4 regions of the Streptomyces sp. NRRL S-920 genome follow, and region 1 is predicted to be linked to each of the others. Evidence: riboswitches for the same ligand, from Rfam matches in the RefSeq annotation. Region 1 holds a riboswitch; each other region holds the start of a gene.
The links. Region 1 has a riboswitch for cyclic di-AMP ahead of IG54_RS0100370 (transglycosylase SLT domain-containing protein). Riboswitches for the same ligand answer to the same signal wherever they lie in the genome.
Positions count from the first base shown of each region.

Region 1 (5,448 bases):
CGCCGCGTCGATGTTCGACCAGCTCGACCAGGCCGGCGACGGAAACATCAGCGCCGACGCGTGGGCGGAGGTCATCTGCCGGTACTACGGCAGCCCGGCCGAGGACGCCGTGGCCGACCAACTCATCGGCTCGCCCGCGTGAGCAGTCGGGCGATCGGCTCGACGGCGTCCGCGGCAGGCACGCGGACGCCGTTCGTCATCGAGGGCTTCGACTCGGTCGGCTTCGCGGTCGGCAACGCGTTCCAGAGCGCACACTTCCTGGTGACCGCGTTCGGGATGACGCCGGTCGCCTACCGCGGCCCGGAAACCGGGAGCCGCGACGAGTGCTCGTACGTCCTGCGCGCCGGCGCCACACGGTTCGTGGTCACAGGTCCGACGCGGTCGCGCACCGCGCTCGGCGAGCACGTCGCCGAACACGGCGACTCGGTGTTCGACGTAGGGATCCGGGTCTCGAACGTCGAGGCCGCCTTCCGGCACGCGGTCGCCGCCGGGGCGAGCGGCCTCGATGAGCCGCACGAACTGCGAGACGCGGACGGTGCGGTCCGGCTGGCGAGCTTCGCGGCCTACGGCCCGGTCCGGCACACCTTCGTCGACCGGTCGGCGTACCGCGCCGCCTATCTCCCCGGCTACCAACCGTGCCCGCACACGTTTCCCCAACCGCCCCCCGTACCGTATTTCACGGCGATCGACCACTGCGTCGCCGCCGTCGAAGCGGGCCGGATGGACGAATGGGTCGACTTCTACCAGCGTGTCCTCGGCGGCGAACTGCTGGCGGAGTTCATCGACGGGGAGATCTCCACGCGGTACTCGGCGCTGCGTTCGAAGGTGGTCGCCGACAGGTCGCGCCGGGTCAGGTTCCCCGTCGTCGAACCCGCGCCGTCGGAGCGCGCCAGCCAGGTCGAGGAGTTCCTGCGCTTCCACGGCGGCCCGGGGGTACAGCACGTGGCACTCGCGACCGGCGACATCCTGCGCGCCGTGGACGGCATGCGCGCGGCCGGAGTTCAGTTCCTGCCGGCCCCGGCCGCGTACTACGAGGACCCGGGCCTGCTCGCCCGCATGGGCCCGATCAGCTCGCCGATCAGCGAGCTGCGTGACCGCGGGGTCCTGGTCGACCAGGACGAGAACGGCCACCTCCTGCAAATCCTCACCAAGCCCGTGCAGGACCGGCCGACCGGCTTCTTCGAGCTGATCGAGCGGCACGGCTCGGAAGGCTTCGGGGTCGGCAACTTCGCCGCCCTCTTCCACGCCATCGAACGGGAGCAGGACCGACGCGGCAACCTGTGAGCCGCCGAGGCCTGGCGCCGAGGCCTAGTACGGACCGTTCACATTGTCGATCGAGCCGTAGCGGTCGGCCGCGTAGTTGCAGGCGGCCGTGATGTTGGCGACGGGGTCGTAGCTGTCCAGCGACGTGCCCGGGACGTGGTACGCGGCGAACGTGGGGGCGATGACCTGGAGGAGCCCCTTGGACGGGGTGCCGGCGACCGCGTTGGAGTCCCAGTTGTTGATGGCCAGCGGGTTGCCGGAGGACTCGCGCATGACGTTGCGGTGGATGCCCTCGTAGGAACCGGGTATGCCGTGCTGGGCCATGATGTCGAGCGACTCCCTGATCCAGCCGTCGAGGTTGTTGGCGTAGGTCTTCTTCGCCGGGGCGGCGGCAGGCACGGCCGCACGCTCGGAGCGGTCCGCCCGCTCGGCGGACGCGGGGGAGGCGTCCGTCTTCTTCGCGGGCTCCGCCGCGCCCTTCGCGCCGAGCGTGAGCTTGAGGCCGGGGTGGATCAGCTTCGGGTCGCCGCCGAGGACGCCGCGATTGTCCTCGTACAGCTTCTTCCAGCCACCGCTCACGGAGTGCTCCCGGGCGATCTTGGAGAGGGAGTCGCCCGCGACGACGACGTACGTGCTCGCGTCCGCGGCCGGCTTAGGGGCCGCGCCGGCGCTCGTCGCGCCCAGCACCGGCAGGACGAGGACGGCTCCACCCGTTCCCGCGGCGGCGATACCGCGGTTGAGCGATCTGGACTTCGGACGGCGGTGCTTTCCCTTTGCGGGCATGAAAAAGTTCCTCTCCGTCGCCTGCGAGGTGAGCTGTCGGGTTTGGACGGGAGCTGTCCCGGCGCATTTGAACGCGCCTTCACCCCGAGCCGTTCCGGAAACCGGATCGGCGGCTTACCTGGGTCCCCCGCTCCTGCCGTGGGTGAGTGAGTGGAAGGGTTTCCGGGCAGCGGCAGGATTCGGCGTTCCGCCCGGATTGACGGTGACATTAAGCGAGAAAGGCGGGACGGAACAAGGCGGGAATTCACACAGGCGAATACGGAGAGTCGTCCTGGGGAGTCAGAACTCCTCGCTCTTTCTGATCAACAAAGCCAACTCGCTTTGCGGGGAACGGAAATGCGCGCGGTGGCCCTAATGATCACGGCTGTCGGCGTGACCCATTTCACTGAATGGGGAGGGGGGAATTCGGGGCTATCGTGATTTCCGCTGCAAAGAAGGACATATCGCACCCCCTGTCTCCGTGGGCATGCCACTCCAAGGGGACCTGTGACCCCACCAGGCCCTGATCGTTGTAGGGGTGCTCGGAGCGCCCCCGCTTCGTCCGAGGAGGAGAGCCTTTCCGCTCCTTGCCCCCAGCCCCCGCCAGGCACAATCGAGTTGGCTGCCCCTTGGATACGACCAGCCCGCACGAACCCCCCGCCGTGTCCGCCACCGCGGAGGCACGCGGCGACCGTCGAACGGCTGCGCCACGACCCGCTCGCCCCGGGCAACCCGATGGTCGACGCCAGCACCCCCAGCCAGTACTCCTCGCCCTGGACGGTGCTCCTCGGCGCGTCGGCCAAGCTGACGGGGCTCGGACCGTTCACCCTGCTCCGCGTCGCGGCACTGGCCTCGCTCACCCTGCTCGGCACAGGCGTCTGGCAGTTCACGCGCACGTTCACCAGGCATCGCTCGGCGCCCGCGCTGGCCCTTCTGTGTCTGCTGCTCCTGTGGGGCCCTCTGCGGACTCACCGGGACCGGCGGGATCCGCTCGTCGTCTTCTTCGCTCTCGGCGCGATGGTGGTTGCGGCAGGGGCCGCGAGCGGGCACTGGTGGTCGAGAACGGCCCTCGATTCGCGCGCGTCAGCTGCGCCGGGGTGACCTGGACAGTGCTGCTTTTCGGGGCCTGGACGCAAACGGGAGCACTCGGGTATGTCGTTCGTGCGGACGCGCTGCCCGAAGCGATCGAGCGCAGAACTATTTCGCTTCGCGCATGGTGCCCGCGTACGGGCCATACACCGTGGCCACCGGATACCCGGACTTCTTTCTGCCCGAGGAACGGCAGCGCAGGAAGACGGTCGAGCGCTACTTCGCTCCCGGCGCCGATCGCGAGGACCGCGTCGACGCGCTGCTCCGCTATCACGCCAAGTGGATTATCCAGACGAGGGGCGAGGGCGGACGGCCCGAGGGCGATCAGGCCCTGCGGAAAACCGCCACCGGGCCGACAGGGCAAGTCCTTTACGAAGTGGTCGGGTGACGGGCATTCCAGGACCACGGGAGATGGGCATGTGTGGGAGAGGAAATGCGTGTGTCTGATAGCCACCGTGGGCGCCACGGCAGAGAGCACGACGACGGGGCGGAGACGACGTCGCGTACCCCCGATGTAACTGTCGTCGTCATTGTCTACAACGACCCGCAAAAGCCTGCCCCGTGCCGTGGCGTCAGTGCTCAACCAGTCGCTGCGCAATCTCGAAGTGATCATCTGCGACGACCGCTCGACGGACGAGACCCCCTCGATCGCCCGCCAGTTGAGGGAAATGCGACCCCCGGGTGCGCTATCTGCGGCTGAGCAAGAACAGCGGGGGGTGCGGCGCCCCGCGCAACGCCGGCATCGCCATGGCCAGAGCGCCCCACATCATGTTCCTCGACGGCGATGACGAACTGCCCAAGCACGCCTGCAAGTCGATGCTGCTGACCTTGGAAGGGACCGAATGGCCCGCAGCTTCGCGGTCGTACCGTGGGCGGTCTACACCTGGCGGCTCGCCGCCGCCCGGGACAAGCCCTCCATCTCCTCCAGCCACCACAAATCCGCAACGTGGTCGCACCGCGGCACGTCAAGCGCGAAGGGGACAGAACCTACTGGGGTCGGGGAGATGTCCCTCGTGGCGCTGACCAGCGAGTGCGAGGGGCGTCCGATGGCGCTGGCCGCGGCCTCCGCGTGCGGGGTGCCCTGCGTCATCGATGCGTGTGCTGATCGAGGACGACGCACGACGAGAGCGCTACGGGCGCGCGGCGTACGAGCACGTCTCCGCGCTCGCGCTGCCCACCGTGCCGGACCGCTGGGAGTCGCTGTTCGACCAGGTCGAACGGTAATCCAGCAGCAACTTGCGTTCGAGGCGCTCTGCCGTATTGAGTCACCCCCCACACCGAGAAACACAGGATCAGGAACACATGAGCACTCAGCGCACCACGCGGTACCGCCGGCACATCGGCCTCGCGGTCCTCGCCACCCTCACCGCCGTCTCCCTCGCCGCGTGCGGAGGCGGCTCCGGCAAGAAGAGCCGGTCCGGCGGGACCGGCGGGGCCGGCGGGTCCTCGGAGTCGAGCGAGGCGCCGAAGAACCTCAAGCTCGGGCAGGCAGGGCCGGCGCAGGAGATCACCAGATACGAGAAGACCGGCAAGTTCTCCCTCACGCCGACGAAGGTCACCCTCGGCAAGCCGGCGGACCTCGACGAGCTGAACGACAAGAAGAAGTACAAGGACCTGAAGGTCGCCTGGATCTACGTGAAGGCCAAGCACGTCGGCGGTTCCGCGGTGAAGGAGCCGATGGTGATGGGCAACGTGAGCGGCGAGACCTCCGCGGGCGAGCCCGCGACGCAGTTCCTCCTCATCGGCGACCTCTCCAGCCGTCCCTCCGACTGCCTCGGCAACGACGGCGCGAAGAGCCTCGGCAGCGACGACATATGGAAGAAGGGCGAGACGCGCACCCTGTGCGAGCCCTACCTCATCCCCGCCGACACCACACTGAAAGCAGTGACGTACTCGCAGGGGTACTACAAGGAGCCCATCAAGTGGGCCGTACGGTAGGACCCGGAGGTCCGTTCGGGTGGAGAGGGTGTGCTGGGCCGTTACGCGGCCCTGCTGCCGCGGCAGGTGACATAGCGACAGTACCTGCGTATTCCAGGAGGAATATACTCATGCGCGTTCGCTCGACCATCCTCGCCGCCGCTCTCACCGTGTCCGTCCTGGCCGTCGGCGCGGGCGCGGCCGTCGCCGACGACGACCACCACCGCTACAACCCGCGCCACGCGTGCTACGACCACGAAGGGTTCGCCGGTACGTTCGACAGCGTCGGCGGCCCGCTCGGCATCGTCTGGTCCACGGCCGCGGGCTACGACCACGAGGGCTGCGGTAACAAGGGCGGCAGCCGGCACTGACGCGTCCGCAGGCGGCGCGGTGGTGAGGCGGGATTCAGCCCTCCTC
Region 1 is NZ_JODF01000001.1:97,227-102,674, forward strand. Features, by position in the region: gene IG54_RS37495 (EF-hand domain-containing protein) at 1-142, shown strand, start outside; gene hppD (4-hydroxyphenylpyruvate dioxygenase) at 139-1,284, shown strand; gene IG54_RS0100370 (transglycosylase SLT domain-containing protein) at 1,309-2,046, opposite strand; cyclic di-AMP (ydaO/yuaA leader) riboswitch at 2,050-2,205, opposite strand; gene IG54_RS0100375 (hypothetical protein) at 2,761-3,126, shown strand; gene IG54_RS0100380 (hypothetical protein) at 3,239-3,502, shown strand; partial or broken gene IG54_RS42410 (glycosyltransferase family 2 protein) at 3,548-3,936, shown strand; gene IG54_RS43415 (hypothetical protein) at 4,207-4,338, shown strand; gene IG54_RS0100400 (hypothetical protein) at 4,417-5,052, shown strand; gene IG54_RS0100405 (hypothetical protein) at 5,163-5,402, shown strand.

Region 2 (5,448 bases), on a different contig from region 1:
CCGCCACCGCCGACCGGAAGAGAAGAGGCGTGCCATGAACCGTCCGTCCGCCCGCCATGTCCTGCCCGAGTTCACCGAGCGCACCAGTTCGGGGACGCGGACCCTGGATCCGTACTCGCGGCTCCTGGAGGAGCGGATCGTCTTCCTCGGTACGCCCATCGACGACACGTCGGCGAACGACGTGATGGCGCAGTTCATGCACCTCGAATATCTGGCACCGGACCGCGACATCTCCCTCTACATCAACTCCCCCGGCGGCTCGTTCAGCGCGATGACCGCCATCTACGACACGATGCGGTTCGTCAGCTGCGATGTGGAGACGACATGTCTGGGGCAGGCGGCGTCGGCCGCCGCCGTGCTGCTGGCGGCGGGCACACCGGGCAAGCGGCACGCGCTGCCCGGAGCGCGCGTGCTGATCCACCAGCCCGCCGTCTCCGAGCCGATGCGGGGCCAGGCAAGCGACCTGGCGATCCAGGCCGACGAGATCCTGCGGACCCGGCGGCTCCTGACGGAACTCCTCGTACGGCACACGGGCCAGAGCCAGGAGCGGATCACCGCGGACATCGAGCGGGACAAGATCTTCGACGCGCCCGCCGCGGTCGAGTACGGCCTCGTGGACCGGATCATCCCGAGCCGCAAGACCTCGCTCCACGCGCGCGGGGCGAGGTGACGCGCGGATGCTGCCACCCGAACTGCCGCCGCTGCCCGCACTGACCCACGCCGAGGCGGAGTTGATCGACCGCTACCTCGAAGTCGTCGATCTGGTCGGCCGGATCAACCCCGCCCGCGCCGAGCACACCTACGGCGGGCTGCGCGCCGCCCAGGCGCTGGTCGGCCGGGCGACCGCCCTGCGGGACGCGCTGACCCTCATGCACCAGCGGGGCGAGAGCGAGGTGCACGCCGCCACGCTCGCCCGCGCGTTGCGCGTCCTGGACGGTGAGCGGCGGACCGGTCGCGTCGGCGTGCCGCCCCCGACACGCCCGTGAGCGGACGCGCTCCGCCCTCTCGGAACGTCCGGGTCCGTTTTGAAACGGACCAGTCGGGCTACCCCACTTGGCGTATCCGGTGGCCCGTCATCACGCGGCCGAGAGTTGCACAGGACGCGCACGAAGCGGGCGGAATGAACCGTTCCGGTGCTGGTCGAGCCATCCTCAGACCAGGCGCGCTCGGGTCGAATTCAGCAGTGTCCACCCGAACAGGTCAGTCGTGAGTAGCCTCACAAAACGCCGTTTCGACTCGGTTTTCGAGTCGTTTTCGGGTCAAGATCCCTTCCGACGACAAGCCTCCGCCACAGCGGCGGGGCGATCCGGGCGGACGCCGAGTCCTGCCGCCACCCGGATGACCGGTCGACATCGGTGCACCGGCAGGAGTGGAGGACCCAAGCACGGCGGGCCCGTCCGGAAAGTCCGGACGACGCCCTTGGGGTGAAGCCGCAGAGCACGACGCGGCCGGGCATCTTCGCCTGCCCGAACCCGACAGGTCATCCTTCACAGGCGGCTGACGAAGGGTTACGCATGACCGCGCTGAATCACGTTCCGTCGCTGCTCGGCAGGACGGGTGCCGCATCGGCTCTCACGCTCGCCGTCGTAGGCGGCACCATCGTGGCCCCCGGGCTCACGTCGGAAGCCGAGGCAGCCACCCACGGGACGAAGGCGCTCAAGATCGCGGCGTCCAAGAAGGGCTCCCCGTACCGCTACGGGGCCGCGGGGCCCAACCGGTTCGACTGCTCGGGCCTGACGCTGTACTCGTTCAAGCGCACGGGCAAGAAGCTGCCGCGCACCGCCGCCGCGCAGTACAACAAGACCCGGCACATCGCCAAGTCCCAGCGGACCCACGGCGACCTCGTGTTCTTCCACTCGGGCCGCAACGTCTACCACGTCGGTATCTACGCGGGTAACGGCCGTATCTGGCACTCGCCGAAGAAGGGGGCCGTAGTGCGCCTGGAGAAGATCTGGACCAAGAGCGTCTGGTACGGCCGCGTCCGCTGATCCGGCTCGCCGCGCCCCGCACGCCGCACGGCCGCTCCCCGAGGGGCCGTGCGGCGTCACGCCAGGAGCGGTTCGAGGACGAGCACCACACCCAACGCGCCGAGCGCGCCGCCGGTGAGGGCTTCGGCGGTGCGGGCGGCGCGCGGCCCGCGCAGCCGGCCGCCGAGGCGGTCCACCAGGAGCGCCACGACCGGGAACCACAGCAGGGCGAACGCCACGATGATGGCCGCGAGCAGCAGGGTCCTGGGCATCGCGGGGCTGCCCTCGGGCACGAACTGCGGCAGCACGCCGAGGAACGTGATGGACGCCTTCGGGTTCAGGGCGTTGGTGAGGAAGCCCTCGCGCAGACCTCCGCCCCGCACCACCGGCTCACCGCCCGGCTCGCCGCCCGGCACGGTGCCCGCCCGCGCCGCGGAGCGCAGCGCGCGGACAGCCAGGTACAGCACGTAGACCCCGCCGGCGACTTGAAGCGCCTTGAAGAGCGCGGGCACGGCCGCGAGCACCGCCGCGACCCCCGCGACCGCCAGCGCCGTGTGCACGAGAAGCCCGGCGGCGATGCCGATCGCACAGGCGACCCCGGCCCGCCGGGAGACGAGGGCGTTGCGTACGACGACGGTGAAGTCGGCGCCCGGCACGGCAACCATGCCCGCGGCGACCCCGGTGAAGGCGACCAGTTGTGCGTCCATGCCGCCCAGCCTGCCGGGCGGAGGCCTTCAGCGGGTATGTGCAATATCCTGGGTCTGCCTTAAGCAGACGTTTAGCCCGCGGCCCGGCGAGGCGCGCGTCGCACGGAGGGCGGTTCCCATGTATGACCCCACACGGCTCGCCGCGCTCGTCGCAGTCTCCGAGGCCGGTTCGATCACCCGGGCCGCCGAGCGCCTCGGCTACACCGTGCCCGCGCTCTCCCAGCAGCTGGCCAAGCTGGAGCGGGAGGCGGGCGCCGCCCTTCTCGTACGCCACCACCGCGGGGCCAGGCTGACCGGCGCGGGTGAGCTTCTCGTGGGCCATGCCCGCCGGGTGCTCGACGAGATGGAGCGGGCCCGGCACGAACTGGCGCGGTTCGCCGGGCTCTCCGGGGGCCGGCTGCGCGTGGGCACCTTCCAGACCGCGGGCATCCATCTGCTGCCGCCCGTCCTGACGGCTTTCCGCAGGGCCCATCCGGAGGTGGAGCTGACGGTGACCGACCACGAACCGCCCTTCGGTGTGGCGGCCGTGGCGGCGGGCGAGATCGACCTGGCCCTCACCCACACCTACGAGCCCGCCGACCCCTTGCCGCTGCCCTCCGGGGTGTCGGCCGAGCCGGTCCTGGTGGAGGAGCTGGTCCTGGTGACCCAGCCGGGGCACGCCCTGACGAGCGGGACGTCCCGGCTGCCGCCGGCCGAGCTGGCCGGGCAGCCACTGATCAGCATGGCGCCCGACCACCCGCCGCGGCATGCCGTGGAGCGGGCTCTCGCGCGGGCCGGTGCGACCCCCTCCGTGGTCGTCGGCACGCCGGGCTACGTCCTGGTCTGCGCCCTGGTCAGCGCGGGGCTCGGGGTCGCCGTGGTGCCCGAGATGGTGGCGCGCACCGCGTCGACGCCCGTCGGTATGCGGCTCCTCGACCCCGGTGACCTGCGGCGGACCATCTCCGTCAGCTACCGCGCCGAGGAGTCGAACGCGGCGGCGGACTCCTTCCGGGCGCTGCTGCGCGGGGCGTTCGGGCGCTCGGCGAGTCCGAACTGAGCCGGGGACGTCCCGCGCTCAGCGCGCCGGGTCGCGGTGCCGGTGCTGGACGGGGACCGTCCAGGGCAGGGCGATCCACACGGTCTTGCCGCCCTCCTCGGTGGGGCTGACCGAGAGCCTGCCGCCGCACTCGGCGGTGAGCCAGCGGACGATGACCATGCCGCGGCCGTTGTCCTGCTGGACGGCGGCCGGAAGCCGCTTCGGATAGCGCGGGTGGCTGTCGGTGACGCCGATCCGCAGCTGCTCGTCCCGGTCAAGCTCGACGTCCACGGTGAAGGTGGGCGACTGCCCGCGGGTGTGCTGCACGGCGTTCGTGGCCAGCTCGGAGACGATGAGTCTGATGGTGTCCCCCACCTCGGCGTCACCGGGCAGGCCCCATTCCATGAGGACGTTCGCCACGTATTTCCGGGCGGCGCAGACCGAGGCGGGATCGCTCGGCAGAGTGACGGATGCTTCCTGGTGATCTGCCATGGCGACGCTGTCCCTTTCCCACCGGGGCCGGTCTCCGAACTCGTAGCGGATGACCCGAGGACGGCCCCGGACTGGTGCTTCAGGCCAGCGTCCCACTCCTTAACCGGTCACGGGTGGCGATCCACCGAGATGTGCATATATCTGTCGCTCGAAGCGGTGAACTCTGCTACGGCCGACCGTATTTGGGCGTAGGGGCGGCACTTCCTCTACTGTCGCCTTTGTCCCCCGCTCCGCCGCCGGGACGCCCGACGGCTCGGTCCGGAAGGAGACGGACATGCAGCACGGCCCCGCGGTGCGCCGCCGCCGACTCGGCGCCGAACTGCGCGCGCTGCGCGGCCTCGCGGGCCTCACCAGCAGCCAGGCCGCCGCGAAGGTGGGCTGGCACCAGTCGAAGGTGAGCCGGATCGAGACCGGCCGCAGCGGCGTGAAGGCCACGGATGTACGCCTCCTGCTCGACGCGTACGAGGTGCGGGACCCCCACCTCAGCGAGCTGCTCGTGGCGTTGGCCGGGACCGACGAGACCGGCACCGCGGGGCGTCACCACTGGTGGAAGGCCTACCGTGACCTGCTGCCCGCCGCCTACCGCGACTTCATCAGCCTGGAGGCGCAGGCCGGCTGGATGCGCACCCTGGAGACCTCGGTGGTCCCCGGCCTCCTCCAGACCCCCGAGTACGCGCGCGCGGTGACCCGGGCCGCGCTCGGCGGGCTCTCCGAGAAGGAGGTCGACTCGCTGGTGGAGGTGCGCCTGGCCCGGCAGGACGTGCTGCGCGCGGACCCGCCGCTGCGGCTGAGCGTGGTCCTGGACGAGGCGGTTTTGCGCCGACCCGTGGGCGGTCCCGGAGTCCTCGCGCGGCAGCTCGCACGGTTACAGGAGGTGGCGATGTTGCCGCAGGTGCGACTTCAGGTGCTGCCGTTCGCCTCCGGAGAGCATGTGGGTCTCATCGGGTCTTTCGTTATGTTCTCTTTTCGGAACATTGCTGATCTGGATGTGGTTGTTCTCGACCACTTGACGAGTAGCCTCTACCTGGAACGGAAAGAAGACCTCCAGGCGTACACGGAGGCCTTCAACTCCCTTCAGGAACAGGCGCTTTCCCCCGAGGACTCAAAGGAATTCATCGCCGGGCTATACGACGGCGCGTAAGGAGGCACCATGACCGCAATGCCTCGGTACGTACCTTCAAGCACCACCCTTCAGGGCGCGCGGTGGCAGCGCAGCAGCCGCAGCAATGGAATGAACAACTGTGTCGAGACAGCCACGCTCGACTCC
Region 2 is NZ_JODF01000003.1:264,914-270,361, reverse strand. Features, by position in the region: gene IG54_RS0104270 (ATP-dependent Clp protease proteolytic subunit) at 35-670, shown strand; gene IG54_RS0104265 (hypothetical protein) at 678-986, shown strand; cyclic di-AMP (ydaO/yuaA leader) riboswitch at 1,335-1,511, shown strand; gene IG54_RS0104260 (C40 family peptidase) at 1,515-1,988, shown strand; gene IG54_RS0104255 (LysE family translocator) at 2,045-2,674, opposite strand; gene IG54_RS0104250 (LysR family transcriptional regulator) at 2,793-3,710, shown strand; gene IG54_RS0104245 (ATP-binding protein) at 3,729-4,181, opposite strand; gene IG54_RS0104240 (helix-turn-helix domain-containing protein) at 4,456-5,322, shown strand; gene IG54_RS0104235 (DUF397 domain-containing protein) at 5,332-5,448, shown strand, end outside.
Region 2: it holds a riboswitch for cyclic di-AMP, as region 1 does, so the genes downstream of both, IG54_RS0104260 (C40 family peptidase) here and IG54_RS0100370 (transglycosylase SLT domain-containing protein) in region 1, are expected to answer to the same signal.

Region 3 (5,448 bases), on a different contig from region 1:
CAACCAGCACCTCGGATACGGGCACGGCATCCACTACTGCCTCGGCGCCCCGCTCGCCCGCCTGGAGGCCCAGGCCGCCCTCGCCACCCTCCTACGGCGCCTTCCCGATCTGCGACTCGCCTCGGATCCCGCCGATTTGCGGTGGCGCGGCGGGCTGATCATGCGCGGACTGCGCACCCTGCCGGTGGAGTTCACAACCGCACAGAACCGACCGCCGAGCGAGCCATAGCTGACGGGCCGTCATAAATGTGATGTGCACGTGATCTCCGCTGCATCGACTTGTGACAAGCGTTCGACTGCGGCTACCTTCACGTCGACTCGGGCACCCGGTGCCCAAGTCGCCGCAATAGTCTCGTGAAAGGCAACCGCATGCTCTCCGGCAATGGTCGTCACCGACGCCCCCGCCAGGCCCCGGCCCTGATCGTCGCGGCGGGAGTCACCGGATCCGCCATCGCCATCCCACTCCTCGGAGCCACCGGCGCGAGCGCCGCCGAGACGGTGACGTGGGACAAGCTCGCCCAGTGCGAGAGCGGCGGCGCGTGGAGCGCCAACCCGGGGAACGGTTACTACGGAGGACTCCAGCTCTCCCAGGAGACGTGGGAGCAGTACGGCGGCCTCGACTACGCGCCGAGCGCGGACCAGGCCTCCAAGTCCCAGCAGATCGCCGTGGCCGAGAAGGTCCTCGACGCCCAAGGCCCCAAGGCCTGGCCGAGTTGCGCCCCGATCGCCGGACTCACCGACGGCGGCGCCGAGGCCGACGTGGACCCGGGCGACCCGGTCCCGCCGGAGTCCACCGACTCGACCGATTCCGGAAAGTCCCCGGACAGGGGGACGGACAAGAAGGCGGACAAGAGGAAGGGCGAGGAGGGCGGCTCGGCGGACGACGACAAGTCCTCCGACTCCGGCGAGCCGTCCGACGACACGTCAGACACCCCGGGCTCCGCCGACGACGCGAGCGCCACCCCCGGCTCCGACGGCGCCTCACGAGACAAGAATCACGACGAGTCGGGCGAGAAGGACGACAAGGACGGCAAGGGCAAGGCGGACGACTCCGGCAAGTCCGGCCGCAAGGACGGCACTTCCTCCGACGGCTCGGGCGCCTCGGACGACTCGGGCTCCGACTCCGGTGACCCGGCCGCCCCTTCCGGCGACTCCGCCCCCGGGCGCCACCGTGGCGACCGCGCGACCGAGGGCCCCGCCGCGGGCAGCGAGAGCGGCAGCGGCGGCGACCGTCCGGGACGGCACGCCTCGCGCGGCGCCGAACGTACGGAGAAGGTCGCCGACGGGACGTACACGGTCCGCTCCGGGGACAACCTCTCGGCCATCGCCGACGACCTGGACGTCAAGGGCGGTTGGCACGGCCTCTATGCCGAGAACAAGAAGACCGTCGGCGACGACCCGGACCTCATCCTCCCCGGTCAGAGCCTCGATTTGGGCGAAAAGTAGGGGTAGTTGACGAACCGTCCAGGGGGTACTTCGCGCTGAATGTCCGCATTGGTGCGAGTGAGAGATGGGTCTCAGAAGCCCTGATCGTCTTTGAAATTCCGGCGATCGCGTGACTACGGTCGTCACCGCTCGCCATTGGTGGGCCCCGCCGGTCGGTACGCCGAATCCTGCCAACGGCCGGACGGGAACAGTCGTCGCTTATAGCGCCGTAGGCAGGAGCGGGGGACCCAAGGTAAGCGCCGGGTCCGCACGTCGGCTTCCGAGAGGGAGCGGGACGTACGGGACCGGCTAGGGGTGAAGTCGCACTCGGGAGAGTGCGACCGGGCAACTTCACTGGCCCGAACCCGACAGCTCACCTCGCAGGCGTCGGTGAGGGGATCAACTCATGCTGTTTTCCAGCAAGGGCAAGCACCGCCGTCCGTCCAAGGCCACCCGTGTCGTCACGCTCGCCGGTGTCACCGGTGCCGCCGTGGCCGCCCCGCTGATGGCCGCGGGCTCCGCCTCCGCCGCCACCCCCCAGGAGTGGGACGCCGTCGCCCAGTGCGAGTCCGGCGGCAACTGGTCGATCAACACCGGCAACGGCTACCAGGGCGGTCTCCAGTTCTCGCCGTCCACCTGGGCCGCCTACGGCGGTACGAAGTACGCGCCCACCGCCGACAAGGCCTCCAAGGCCCAGCAGATCGAGATCGCCGAGAAGGTCCTCGCCGGACAGGGCAAGGGTGCCTGGCCGTCCTGCGGCGTCGGCCTCTCGGGCGCCTCGCCCAGCAGCGGCGGCGGCTCGCAGGAGCAGGCCCCGCAGCAGCAGAGCAAGCCGCAGCCGCAGCAGACGCAGCAGCAGGCCGCCCCGCAGCAGCAGGCCGCGCCGAAGCAGGCCGCCCCGAAGCCGCAGCCCGCGCCGCAGACCGAGTCGAAGAAGACCGTCGAGACCCCGACCGGCAAGAAGGTCGAGAAGGGTGACGGCGAGTACAAGGTCAAGACCGGCGACACGCTGTCCAAGATCGCCGAGGCGCACGACGTCAAGGGCGGCTGGCAGAAGGTCTACAAGCTCAACGGCGACATCATCGACGACGCCGACTTCATCTTCCCGGGCCAGCAGCTCCACCTGAGCTGACCCGTCCGCGGCCGTGCCTCGGCGGACGCACGGCCGCTTCCCCGTCCCCACGGGCTCCCCGCCCCGGTGCGCGTATCCCCCGTACGCACCGGGGCGGGGCCATGTCCGCCAACGCTCCGCCGACTGCGAACAGACCTCGCTACCGGTGAGTAGAAACACGGGCTTCCGTCCCGTTTCCCCAGTATTTGGGCCGTTGTCCGTCCCACGGGACGGGCGGTCGGCTGGCCGAAGCCTCCGGGCCGGTTAGGCTCGGGAGACGCAGGGCCGAAGCGGCCCCGCGTAATCGTGTTTACGCGTCACACTCCCAGAAGGAGATGCTCGTGCCGTCCATCGACGTCGTCGTAGCCCGGGAAATCCTGGACTCCCGAGGCAACCCCACGGTCGAGGTCGAGGTCGGCCTCGACGACGGCAGCACCGGTCGTGCCGCCGTTCCGTCCGGTGCCTCCACCGGTGCCTTCGAGGCCATCGAACTCCGCGACGGTGACCCCAACCGTTACCAGGGCAAGGGTGTCGAGAAGGCCGTCCTCGCCGTCATCGAGCAGATCGGCCCGGAGCTGGTCGGCTACGACGCCACCGAGCAGCGCCTCATCGACCAGGCGATGTTCGACCTGGACGCCACGGACAACAAGGCCTCGCTCGGCGCCAACGCCATCCTCGGCGTCTCCCTCGCCGTCGCGCACGCCGCCTCCGAGGCCAGCGACCTGCCGCTCTTCCGCTACCTCGGCGGCCCGAACGCGCACCTGCTGCCCGTCCCGATGATGAACATCCTCAACGGCGGGTCGCACGCGGACTCCAACGTCGACATCCAGGAGTTCATGATCGCGCCGATCGGCGCCGAGTCGTTCTCCGAGGCGCTGCGCTGGGGCACCGAGGTCTACCACACGCTGAAGAAGGTCCTGAAGAGCAAGGGCCTGGCCACCGGCCTCGGCGACGAGGGCGGCTTCGCCCCGAACCTCGACTCCAACCGCGCCGCCCTGGACCTCATCCTCGAGGCCATCAAGGAGGCCGGTTACGTCCCCGGCGAGCAGATCGCGCTCGCCCTCGACGTCGCCGCGTCCGAGTTCTACAAGGACGGCACCTACCAGTTCGAGGGCAAGTCCCGCACGGCCGCCGAGATGACCGAGTACTACGCGGAGCTGGTCTCCTCGTACCCGCTCGTCTCCATCGAGGACCCGCTGTTCGAGGACGACTGGGCCGGCTGGAACACCATCACCGAGAAGCTCGGCGACAAGGTGCAGCTGGTCGGTGACGACCTGTTCGTCACCAACCCGGAGCGCCTGGCCCGCGGCATCGAGGAGAACTCGGCCAACGCCCTGCTCGTCAAGGTCAACCAGATCGGTTCGCTGACCGAGACCCTGGACGCCGTCGAGATGGCCCAGCGCAACGGCTTCAAGTGCATGATGTCCCACCGCTCCGGCGAGACCGAGGACGTCACCATCGCCGACCTGGCCGTCGCCACCAACTGCGGCCAGATCAAGACCGGTGCCCCGGCCCGCTCCGAGCGCGTCGCCAAGTACAACCAGCTCCTGCGCATCGAGGAGATCCTCGACGACGCCGCGGTCTACGCCGGCCGCAGCGCCTTCCCGCGCTTCAAGGGCTGAGCCGCGCCACGGGCTGCACCGCGCCACGCGCTGAGCACGCCACGCGTTGAGCACGCTCGCGCAGCCACGTAGTTACCTACGTCCCCGCACCCGGTCCCGTACCGTGTGCGGGGACGTACGTACGTTTACGCGCCGCGCTGCTCTGGGGAGGCGGAACCATGGCCAAGGCCGGGACCAAGGACCGGTTCTCCACGGCTACCCGTCTGCGGCTGCTCGGCTCACAGACCGCCGAGCGCGTCTACCGCTCCCAGACCAAGCGCCAGGCACGCCGCTCCCGGCTCACCGGCCGCGCGGCCCTGCTCGCGCTCGTCATCTGCTCCCTGGTCGTCGCGCTCGCCTACCCGATGAGGCAGTACGTCTCCCAGCGCACCGAGATCGACGACCTGCGCCGGCAGAAGGCCGAGCAGCGGGCGGACGTCGAGAAGCTCCGCGACGAGAAGGCCCGCTGGCAGGACGACGCGTACGCGGAGCAGCGCATCCGGGACCGGCTGCACTACGTGATGCCGGGCGAGACCGGCTTCACCGTGATCGACCCCGCGGCGGCCAAGAGCCGGCGCGCGGATCAGGGGGCGGCCTCGCGCCCCTGGTACTCGAACGTCTGGGACGGCGTCGACAAGGCCGACCGCCCGGACGACTGACCGGACCCGATCCGACCTGACCGGACCCGAGCCGACCTGACCCGAACCGATCCGAACCGACCCGAACTGACCGCCGATCACCCCCCCCGCCGATCGGCCACTGATGGAAAGACAGGCATGGAAACGCCCCCGCCGACCACCCCGCGCACCGAGCCCACCGACGCCGACGTCGAGGCCTTCAAGCAGCAGCTCGGCCGTCCGCCGCGCGGACTGCGGGCCATCGCGCACCGCTGCCCCTGCGGACAGCCGGACGTCGTCGAGACGGCGCCGCGCCTCCCGGACGGGACGCCGTTCCCGACCACGTACTACCTGACGTGCCCGCGGGCCGCGTCCGCGATCGGCACCCTTGAGGCCAACGGCGTCATGAAGGAGATGTCGGAGCGGCTGGCGACCGACCCCGAGCTGGCCGCCGCCTACCGCGCGGCCCACGAGGACTACCTCGCGCGCCGCGACGCCATCGAGGTCCTTGAGGGCTTCCCGAGCGCGGGCGGGATGCCGGACCGCGTGAAGTGCCTGCACGTCCTGGTCGGCCACTCCCTGGCGGCGGGCCCCGGCGTGAACCCGCTCGGCGACGAGGCGCTCGCGATGCTCCCCGAGTGGTGGGCCAAGGGCCCCTGCGTCACCCCGTGCGCGCCCGAGGGCGACGCGTGAC
Region 3 is NZ_JODF01000064.1:1,167-6,614, forward strand. Features, by position in the region: gene IG54_RS0131295 (cytochrome P450 family protein) at 1-229, shown strand, start outside; gene IG54_RS0131300 (transglycosylase family protein) at 355-1,446, shown strand; cyclic di-AMP (ydaO/yuaA leader) riboswitch at 1,641-1,827, shown strand; partial or broken gene IG54_RS43900 (transglycosylase family protein) at 1,832-2,234, shown strand; partial or broken gene IG54_RS43905 (LysM peptidoglycan-binding domain-containing protein) at 2,354-2,557, shown strand; gene eno (phosphopyruvate hydratase) at 2,878-4,158, shown strand; gene IG54_RS0131315 (FtsB family cell division protein) at 4,317-4,796, shown strand; gene IG54_RS0131320 (DUF501 domain-containing protein) at 4,914-5,447, shown strand; gene IG54_RS0131325 (Ppx/GppA phosphatase family protein) at 5,444-5,448, shown strand, end outside.
Region 3: it holds a riboswitch for cyclic di-AMP, as region 1 does, so the genes downstream of both, IG54_RS43900 (transglycosylase family protein) here and IG54_RS0100370 (transglycosylase SLT domain-containing protein) in region 1, are expected to answer to the same signal.

Region 4 (5,448 bases), on a different contig from region 1:
CAGCTGGAGCGCGAGTGGCTCGACCGGCTCGGCACGGTCGCGGGCCGCGCGGACGAACTCTGCCGGTACGCGGTCCTGTTCGGCGACCCGCAGCTCGCCCTCACCGCCGTCCAGCGCGTCCTGGACGTCACCGCGGAGGAGGTCCAGGAGGTCGCCAAGGCCCGCCTGCGTCCCGACAACCGCGCGGTCCTCGTGTACGAGCCCGTGACGGCCACCGACGGCGCCGACGAGACCGACGAGGAAGAGGAGGCGGCGAAGTGAGCGAGGCCGCGACGATGCAGTTCCACCCGCAGCCCCAGGCCGGCCAGGCCAAGCCGTGGGCCTTCCCCGCCCCCGAGCGCTCCACCCTGGCCAACGGCCTCACGGTGCTGCGCTGCGACCGCCCCGGCCAGCAGGTCGTCGCCGTCGAGGTCAACCTCGAGGCGCCTTTGGACGCCGAGCCGGAGGGCCTCGACGGCGTCGCCACCATCATGGCGAGGGCCTTCAACGAAGGCACCGACAAGCACTCCGCGGAGGAGTTCGCCGCCGAGCTGGACCGCTGCGGCGCCACGATGGACGCGCACGCCGACCACCCCGGCGTCCGGGTCTCCCTCGAAGTCCCGGTCTCCCGCCTCCCGAAGGCGCTCGGCCTGCTCTCCGACGCCCTGCGCGCCCCCGCCTTCGCGGACAGCGAGATCGAGCGCCTCGTACGCAACCGCCTGGACGAGATCCCGCACGAGGCCGCCAACCCCGCGCGCCGCGCCGCCAAGGAGCTGTCCAGGCAGCTGTTCCCGGCGACCTCGCGCATGTCCCGCCCCCGCCAGGGCAGCGAGGAGACGGTCGCGGCCATCGACTCGGCCGCGGTGCGCGCCTTCTACGAGAAGCACGTCCGCCCCGCCACGGCCACCCTGGTGGTCGTCGGCGACCTCGCGGGCACCGACCCGGACGCCGTCCTCGCGGACACCGTGGGCACCTGGACGGGTGGCACCGCCGAGGCCCGCCCGATGCCGCCGATCACCGCCGACGACACGGGCCGCGTCGTCATCGTGGACCGCCCCGGAGCCGTCCAGACGCAGCTCCTCATCGGCCGCATCGGGCCGGACCGGCACGACAGGGTCTGGCCCGCCCAGGTCCTCGGCACGTACTGCCTGGGCGGCACCCTCACCTCCCGTCTGGACCGCGTCCTGCGCGAGGAGAAGGGATACACCTACGGCGTACGGGCGTTCAGCCAGGTCCTGCGCTCCGCCCCGGACGGCACGGGCGCCGCGATGCTCGCCATCAGCGGATCGGTGGACACGGAGTCCACGGGGCCCGCGCTCGACGACCTCTGGAAGGTCCTGCGCACGCTCGCCGCGGAGGGCCTGACCGACGCCGAGCGCGACGTGGCGGTGCAGAACCTGGTGGGTGTGGCCCCGCTCAAGTTCGAGATGGCCGCCTCCGTGGCCGCCACGCTGGCCGACCAGGTCGAGCAGAACCTCCCGGACGACTTCCAGGCGCAGCTCTACCGGCAGTTGGCGGCGACCGGCACCGTGGAGGCCACCGCGGCCGTCGTGAGCGCCTTCCCGGAGGACCACTTGGTGACGGTCCTCGTCGGGGACGCCGCACGGATCGAGGAGCCCGTCAAGGCGCTCGGCATCGGCGAAGTGAGTGTGGTCACGGGCTGAGTGACAGGCAGGACATATCGGGACCCCGGCGACCTTTTCGGCCGCCGGGGTTCTCATATGTCCGAATTCATATGGAGGTTGCCTGTCTGCCGTGTGGCGTGCGCTACAAAAGTCGCGTTCTGTTTGTCGATTGACAGAGGGCACGTTTAGCGTCAGTCCGTCTGTTCGTCACGCAGTACGTCGCACCCGCGGCACCGGACAGTCATCGCCGAGTCCCCGTACGGCGCGAGCCAGGGGAGCCGGGGACCCACATGTCCCCTGGGGTGAATCGGGCACCTTGCCGTCAGGCGAGGGACTCGTAGGAGACCTTCCTGCTCCGAACCCGTCAGCTAACCCGGTAGGCGAGAAGGAAGGAAAGGATCAGCCGCTTCATGGCGTTCACCCGTGCCACCGGGAAGCACCGTCGTCCCAGCCGCCTCACCCGCACCACTGCGAACGTCGCGGGCGTCGCCGCGCTCACCACCACCGGCGTCATCGGAGGCATGGCCGCTCCCGCGCTCGCCGCCGCCGACGACGCGGCCGTCGAGCACACCGGGCTCACCCAGGCGATATCCGTCGGCGGTTCACTCGCCGAGACGATCGACGCGCAGGCCGCCGCCCAGCGGCAGGCCGCCGACGACGCGGCCGCCGCCAAGCTGGCCGAAGCGGCCGCCAAGAAGAAGGCCGCGGAGGACAAGCGCAAGGCCGAGGCCGAGGCCAAGGTGAAGGCCAAGAAGGAGCGCGAGGCCAAGGAGCGCGCCGCCCGCGAGGCCGAGCGCAAGCGCCTGAACACCTACGTCTCCCCGATCGCCGGCTCGTACGTCTCCACGGGCTACCAGACCGGTGGCGCCATGTGGTCCTCCGGCAGCCACACGGGCGTCGACTTCCACGCCGCGTCCGGCACCACGGTCCACGCCGTCGGCGGCGGCACCGTCGTCGAGGCGGGCTGGGGCGGCGCCTACGGCAACAACGTCGTGATCAAGATGAACGACGGTACGTACACCCAGTACGGCCACATGTCGTCCCTCAGCGTCACCGTCGGCCAGACGGTCACCCCGGGCCAGCAGATAGGCCTCTCGGGCTCCACCGGCAACTCCAGTGGCCCGCACCTCCACTTCGAGGCCCGCACCGGCGCCGAGTACGGCTCGGACATCGACCCCGTGGCGTACCTCCGCTCGCACGGCGTCAACGTCTGACCGCCCCGCACTTCACCGAAGGCCCCGGCTCTCCCGAGCCGGGGCCTTCGTCGTTTCCGGACCGACCGTTTCCCGGCCCGTTCGCCTTTGGCCAAAAGATATCCATGGATTCCGACCCGCCATCGGAAAATCCGATGCCCTGCAATAGAGTCGCTGAACGAGCGTCGGTCGACCGCGTTTCGCGGGGATTAAGGCGGAGGTCCGGTCATGCGCATTCCCGCGCACTCGGTATGCACGGCCATCCGGGACGACATTGTCTCCGGTGTCTACGAAAGGGGCGGTCGGCTCGCCGAGGAGCTTCTCGCGCGCCGGTACGGCGTCTCGCGCGTCCCTGTGCGCGAGGCCCTGCGCACCCTGGAGGCCGAGGGCTTCGTCGTCACGCGGCGGCACGCGGGCGCCTGCGTCGCCGAGCCCACGGAGCAGGAGGCCGCCGACCTCCTGGAGCTGCGCACCCTGCTCGAACCCCTCGCCGCGGCCCGCGCCGCCCAGCGCCGCACCGACGCGCACCTCAAGGTCCTGCGCGGCCTCGTCCGGCTGGGCCAGCAGCGGTCGCGGAAGGGTCAGGGGGAGGATCTGCGCTCGCTGGACGGCTGGTTCCACGAGACGCTCGCCCAGGCGTCCGGCAGCCCCGGCCTCATCACGCTGCTCACCCAGCTCCGGCACAAGATCGCCTGGATGTACGTCGTCGAGCCCCCGGCCACGCCGGTCGAGTCCTGGGCCGAGCACGCGGCGATCGTCGACGCGGTGGCCCGCGGGGACGCGGACCGGGCCAGGGCGCTCACCGCCGGCCACGCGGAGCGGGCGACGTCCGCGCACCGATTGCGCCATTCACCCCGGGGCGGGCGTGAGACACCGCGGGGCGGCCGCGTGAGGGATATGCAACATGACGTAAACACCGCGGGTTTCCCGAGTTAACGCCCACGCCGTATACAAAGAGGGTGCGACCACAGCGTCGCTGCGAAAATTTATGGGCGCGGTTATTCATGCTGCCCGAGACGGTTATTCGCGCTTTCCGAATCAGTCCGCCCGCTGCCTTTCTCGGGAAAATGAAGGGCGCCCCGCAAATCGACGAAGGGCCCACCCCGTATTCCAGGGTGGGCCCTTCGAAGGGAACTGCGTGGTTCAGACCGTCTCGGGAAGCTCCTCAAGGCCCTCCGCGACCACCTTCGCCAGACGGTCGAGGGCGGCGTCCGCACCCTCGGCGTCGGAGGCGAGCACGATCTCCTCGCCGCCCTGGGCGCCCAGGCCGAGCACCGCGAGCATCGAGGCGGCGTTGACCGGGTTGCCGTCGGCCTTGGCGATCGTCACGGGGACGCCGGCGGCCGTGGCCGCGCGGACGAAGATGGAGGCGGGTCGGGCGTGGAGGCCCTCGGCCCAGCCGACGTTGACGCGGCGCTCAGCCATGTGTTGCTGCCCTTCCAGGTGTTTCACACTTGTCTAGACCAGTGTCTCATGCCGTCGCGAGTGCTCCGCCGGCCCGACGGCCCCTCCCAGCCTGCCCCGGTCCGGACGGCCCCGCGACCCGTACCCTGGCCCCATGCAGACCCCGTCGGATCAGCAGGATCGGCACGACTATCCCTCCCACTGGGAAGCCGATGTGGTGCTGCGTGACGGAGGCACCGCCCGGATCAGGCCCATCACCACCGAGGACGCGGACCGCCTGGTCAGCTTCTACGAGCAGGTCTCGGACGAATCGAAGTACTACCGCTTCTTCGCCCCCTACCCCCGCCTGTCCGCCAAGGACGTGCGCCGCTTCACCCACCACGACCAGGTGGACCGGGTGGGGCTCGCGGCCACGGTGGGCGGCGAGTTCATCGCCACCGTCCGCTACGACCGCATCGACGAGCGCGGCATGGCCGCCAGCGCGCCCGCCGACGAGGCCGAGGTCGCCTTCCTCGTGCAGGACGCCCACCAGGGCCGTGGCGTGGCCTCCACGCTCCTCGAACACATCGCGGCGGTCGCCAGGGAGCGCGGCATCCGGCGCTTCGTCGCCGAGGTGCTGCCCGCCAACACCAAGATGATCAAGGTGTTCACGGACGCCGGCTACCAGCAGAAGCGCAGCTTCGAGGACGGCGTCGTACGCCTGGAGTTCGACCTGGAGCCCACCGACCGCTCGCTCGCCGTGCAGCGCGCCCGCGAGCAGCGCGCCGAGGGACGCTCCGTGCAGCGGCTGCTGACACCGGGCTCGGTCGCGGTGATCGGCGTGGGCCGTACTCCCGGAGGCGTGGGCCGCAGCGTATTGCGCAACCTCAAGGAGGCCGGGTTCACCGGACGCCTGTACGCGGTGAACAGCGCGTTCGCCAATGACGCCAAGGACGCCAAGGGCACCGAGGGCGCCAAGGACGCCGAGGGCACCGAGGGCAGCGAAAACATCGAACTCGACGGGGTGCCCGCGCACCGCTCCGTGGCGGCCATTGAGGAGCCGGTCGACCTCGCCGTGATCGCCGTGCCCGCCCACCGCGTGCCCCAGGTCGTCACCGAGTGCGGTGAGCGCGGGGTGCAGGGCCTGGTGGTGCTCTCCGCCGGGTACGGCGAGAGCGGCGCCGAAGGACGCGGACGCCAGCGCGAACTGGTGCGCCAGGCACGCTCGTACGGCATGCGCCTCATCGGCCCCAACGCCTTCGGTGTCA
Region 4 is NZ_JODF01000006.1:122,113-127,560, forward strand. Features, by position in the region: gene IG54_RS0107150 (M16 family metallopeptidase) at 1-261, shown strand, start outside; gene IG54_RS0107155 (M16 family metallopeptidase) at 258-1,643, shown strand; cyclic di-AMP (ydaO/yuaA leader) riboswitch at 1,840-2,002, shown strand; gene IG54_RS0107160 (M23 family metallopeptidase) at 2,015-2,818, shown strand; gene IG54_RS0107165 (GntR family transcriptional regulator) at 3,026-3,733, shown strand; gene IG54_RS0107170 (HPr family phosphocarrier protein) at 3,941-4,222, opposite strand; gene IG54_RS0107175 (bifunctional GNAT family N-acetyltransferase/acetate--CoA ligase family protein) at 4,356-5,448, shown strand, end outside.
Region 4: it holds a riboswitch for cyclic di-AMP, as region 1 does, so the genes downstream of both, IG54_RS0107160 (M23 family metallopeptidase) here and IG54_RS0100370 (transglycosylase SLT domain-containing protein) in region 1, are expected to answer to the same signal.